DNA from 2 places in the Bradyrhizobium tunisiense genome. Region 2 is predicted to be linked to the other one. Evidence: predicted binding sites of a transcription regulator. Region 2 holds the regulator's gene; the other holds the start of a gene.

Region 1 (2,457 bases), on a different contig from region 2:
GGCAAAGCCCTGGCGGGCAAGCGCACGGACCAGCGTCGTTAGCAGCGCAGCCTCGCCGCCGAACAGATGGGCGCAGCCCGTAATATCCAGGAACAGCCCGTGCGGCGGATCGAGCGCGACCAACGGCGTGAAGCGGTCGCACCAGTCGGCGATGTCGCTGAGCGTCTTCGCATCGGCGGCAGTATCGGCGTCGAACACACGCAAATCCGGGCACATCGCCCGCGCATTGGCCAGCGGCTGGCCGATATACAAGCCGAGGCGCTCGGCGGCCTCGTCCAGCGCATGGATCACCAGCGCGTTGTTGTCCTTGATGACGACGATGCTGGGTTCATCCGGCGCGCCGTTGCTCAACTGCAAAAACCGCTGGATCCGGTCGATGGGCAGGCGCGGCAGCCACAGGCTGAGAATACGTCGACGGCTCACTGAACTGGCACTCATCACATTTCCATTCCATGATCCACCGGCCGCACGGGCCATGACGATTGCGTAACAACTCGGCATCGAAGCGCGGCGCGCCCCAGGCACTCCACACCGAGCCCGGCGGCGAATGCGCCGCGCGCAGCATCCATCGCGTCTCCGCGGTCGACGGCAAAGGCTGCGCGGCCATGCGCAGCATCAGGCCGGTGACGCCGGAAGATTGCGCCGCCAGCGTCAGCTTGCGGCTCGCCACCAGATCGAACTGCCTGATATCGCCCCAGAGCTCGAGCACGACGGCGCCCAGCGCATCGCAGGCGAGCGCGTCGGCCGAGGTGCGCAGCGCGCTCTCGACATCGGCGGCGCGCACCATCACCATGCGGCGCGGATCAAGGCCGAGCTCGGCGAGGCCGCTCATCGACAGCGCGCCTGTCTCGATGTCCGAAAAATCCTGCCGCACCCACAGCAGCGGCTTACGCGCCGTCACGCGGCCCGCGAGCCCGGTGACAAAACCCGTCGCGGCAGCGCCCTGACGCCCCTCGCAAAACACCTCATGGATCGCCGCGCGCGCCAGCCCGCCCTTCAGCGCGCCGTCGGCCTCGTGATGGCCGAGCGCGACGCGGTCATGCTGATGCACGACCTCCGCCGTCTCGATGCGCTCGATCTGGCCACGCAAGATCGCAAGCGCGCTGCTACGTGCGCCGCTCATGCTCGCCGCTCCTCGGAAATTTGGTGCCGTGGTCTTCAAAAGAAGAACCAGCGGCTGGCTCATTTGTTCATGATATGTTCTAATATAAAGCTAACGGCGCCCGAAGAGTCAATCGAATTGGCGCGCCTAGGGATTCATGAGCGGAATCAAAGGGATTCTTGATGGACGTACAACGCAAGCTGGAAATCCTGGCGGATGCCGCCAAGTACGACGCGTCCTGTGCCTCCAGCGGCACCGAGAAGCGGGATTCCCGCGACGGCAAGGGCATGGGCTCGACCGCGCCCGGCATGGGCATCTGTCATTCCTACGCGCCGGACGGACGCTGCATCTCCCTGCTCAAGGTGCTGCTGACCAATGCCTGCAATTTCGATTGCCTCTATTGCGTCAACCGCGCCTCCTCCAACGTGGCGCGCGCCCGCTTCACCATCGACGAACTGGTCAAACTCACACTCGACTTCTACCGGCGCAATTACATCGAAGGGCTGTTCCTCTCCTCCGGCATCATCCGCAGCCCCGACTACACCATGGAGCAGGTGGTCAGCGTCGCGCGCAAATTGCGCGAGGAGCATCACTTCCGCGGCTACATTCATCTGAAGACCATCCCCGAAGCCGACGACGCGCTGATTGCGGAAGCCGGCAAATATGCCGACCGCCTCTCCATCAATATCGAGATGCCTCAGGAAACCAGCCTGCAGCAATTCGCGCCGGAGAAGGACGTGCGCGCGATCCGTCGCACCATGGGCCGGCTGCGGCTGAAGCTCGACGAAGCCGAGGAAGCTCGCAGCGCGAAGACAAAAGCCAAGCCGCAGCGTTTCGCGCCCGCCGGGCAAAGCACGCAGATGATCGTCGGCGCCGACGCGGCCTCCGATCACACCATTCTCCACACCAGCGCTAATCTCTACGGCGCCTACCGGCTGCGGCGCGTCTACTATTCCGCGTTCAGCCCGATCCCCGACGCCAGCCGCGCGCTGCCCCTGCGCGCGCCGCCCTTGCTGCGCGAGCACCGGCTCTACCAAGCCGACTGGCTGATGCGATTTTACGGCTTCGACGTTGCGGAGATCGTCGACGAGAGCGCGATGCTGCCGCTCGACATCGATCCAAAGCTCGCCTGGGCGTTGCGCCATCGCGACCATTTTCCACTCGACGTCAACCGCGCCAGCCGCGAGGAGCTTTTGCGCGTGCCGGGCTTCGGCACCAGGACGGTTGAACGCATCATCGCGACACGCCGCACCACCACGATCCGCCTCACCGATCTCGCGCGGCTTCACGTGCCCAAGCACAAGGCGCTGCCGTTCATCGTCCTCAGCGATCACCGCCCCTCACCGCATCGTCTC
Region 2 (2,457 bases):
GCCAGATCGTCTATTCCAATGGCTACGCCCTGCACGCGCTCGCCCGCAGCGAGGGCGCCGAGACCATCGACCTCGGTGTTGCCGCAGACACGCTTGCAGCCACCTCCGCCGGCATCCGGCGCGCCCGCGAGGCCGGTACCGACATCCTGGTCACGACGGGCGGCGCATCTGTCGGCGACCACGATCTGGTCCAGCAAGCGCTCCGGGACGAAGGCATCTCGATGGCGTTCTGGAAGATCGCGATTCGGCCCGGCAAGCCGATGATGCACGGACGGCTCGGCGCGATGCGCGTGATCGGCCTGCCCGGCAATCCGGTGTCCTCCTATGTGTGCGCCTTCCTGTTCATGGTGCCGTTGATTCGCGCGCTGTCGGGCCGTTCGGTGATTCATCATCGCCGCGAGCGGGCCGTGCTGGGCCGCGATCTCGGCGCCAACGACCAGCGTGAGGAGTATCTGCGCGCGCGCCTGGAGCTGCGCGACGACGGCGCGCTCGTTGCCGTTCCCGTCAGCCATCAGGACTCCTCTCTGCTTGCGAATCTTGCTGCAGCACAGGTACTTCTCGTGCGCCCGCCGTTCGCGCCGAAGGCCGAGGCGGGCAGCCCTTGCGAGGTGCTGCGCCTCCCCGTCTGAACTGCGCGGCCACACGCATTCCGCGAACTCGCCCCTGTTCACGGTAAATTAAGCAGTTGCGGAACATGTATCGAACATATAGTGTCCGTTCATGATTTGTTTCGAGCATGTAGCGGCTTATCGCTGAATTCATCGTCTCGGAATCGAACGACATCAACCGGGGGACTTAGGTCGAGATGTTAACGCGCAAACAATACGAGCTTCTGCGGTTCATCAGTGAACGTTTGAAGGAAAGCGGCGTGCCGCCGTCCTTCGACGAGATGAAGGATGCGCTCGACCTGCGCTCGAAGTCGGGCATCCACCGCCTGATCACCGCGCTCGAGGAGCGTGGCTTCATCCGCCGCCTGCCCAACCGCGCTCGGGCCATCGAAGTCATCAAGCTGCCGGAGCTTCAGGCTGCGGCCGGCAACCGGCGCGGCTTCACGCCGAGCGTCATCGAGGGCAATCTCGGCAAGGTGCGCGCGAGCTCCAGCCCGCCCGTTGACGAGGGCGAGCGGCCCGTCGCAGTGCCCGTGATGGGCCGCATCGCGGCCGGCACGCCGATCGAGGCGTTGCAGACCCGCAGCCACACCATCAGCGTGCCGCCCGACATGCTCGGCTCCGGCGAGCATTACGCGCTCGAAGTGCGCGGCGATTCCATGGTCGAGGCAGGTATCCTCGACGGCGACATGGCGCTGATCCAGCGCAACGAGAGCGCCGATACCGGCGACATCGTGGTGGCGCTGATCGACGACGAGGAGGCCACGCTCAAGCGCTTCCGCCGCCGCGGCGCCTCGATCGCACTCGAGCCCGCCAATGCCGCCTATGAGGTGCGCATCCTGCCGCCGAACCGCGTCAAGATTCAGGGCAAGCTGATCGGGCTTTACCGGAAGTACTGAGAGCCCTCGGCGGTCATTCGATACCCATGATTCCGACTGGAGCGGATCTGATCCGCTCCTGCTGGGCAATCTTCTGGTCTTGCGCAGATTGTCCGGCCCCTCTTCAGAGGCGACGCCTCGGCGTGTCGCCACAGGCCCCCATTGCTTCGCGGTCTCGAGTCCTCGAGCAGACATGACGCATCGGCGCCCGCGCGCCGCTGACGTTGGTCCTCGCCGAATGCATTGATGTGAGCTTTGTTCCTGTCGGATTCGAAAAGATAATTTGATCGCGTCCCGCAGACCAGCCGCAGATTTGCCTACAACCAAGCAGAGCGTTGCGTGCTTCCACTCTGATAGAGGCTTGCGCCTCCGAGGGAGGCGCGGGTTGCTATCTTCGAATGAGGAGCACCCGATGTGTGACTACAGCCTGCATGCCGTTGCATCGCGCCCCGCCGAAGTCGGCGAGACGATCGTGTCGACAACGTTCCGCGGCACCTCGACGCGTGGCTTTGCTTCTGCCGCCGATCCGACCGTGGCCGTCTGTCTGCTGCCCGGGACGGAGCTCGCCTTCGCCGACAACGTCCGCTACGACAATCGCTGGATCTGGACGCGCACCGTCAATTCGCGCGTCGGCAAGTTCGGCAAGATCGATCCGCACATTCCCGATCGCCACCACGACGCGATCGAATTCCCTGACGGTAAATACGTGCTGGTGACACAACTCGTCGAAGGCCAGCGTGCCACCGTGTTGCAATTGCCGGTGACCCAGCCCGTCGGCGAGCGCGAGCACAAGCCGCAGATCATCGACGACAGCCGGTCGCCGGTCACGCGCCTGCCGATCGGCTGACGCCACCTCGACTGACAACTGGATGCCGCCAGGATTGAAGTGCCATCGCCGGCAGACGCCGGCGAGATGGCATGGTTCGTGTTTTCACGAACATCGATCGGCCCGCCCGGCGCCGCACGAAGTT

Evidence for each region. Region 2 encodes LexA, which represses DNA repair genes until DNA is damaged. Its sites were predicted from a motif close to TGTTCNNNNTGTGTTCNG; they were not measured.
Region 1: a site for LexA is predicted at 1,188-1,205, ahead of ACFDR6_RS21190 (putative DNA modification/repair radical SAM protein). Genes of this name have one in related genera too.

What each region holds. Positions count from the first base shown of each region.
Region 1 covers NZ_JBHLEV010000004.1:520,663-523,119, reverse strand. Annotated here, with positions in the region: gene ACFDR6_RS21200 (Y-family DNA polymerase) at 1-438, opposite strand, end outside; gene ACFDR6_RS21195 (ImuA family protein) at 329-1,123, opposite strand; gene ACFDR6_RS21190 (putative DNA modification/repair radical SAM protein) at 1,285-2,457, shown strand, end outside.
Region 2 covers NZ_JBHLEV010000006.1:308,588-311,044, reverse strand. Annotated here, with positions in the region: gene ACFDR6_RS26105 (molybdopterin molybdotransferase MoeA) at 1-629, shown strand, start outside; gene lexA (transcriptional repressor LexA) at 806-1,507, shown strand; gene ACFDR6_RS26095 (hypothetical protein) at 1,899-2,333, shown strand.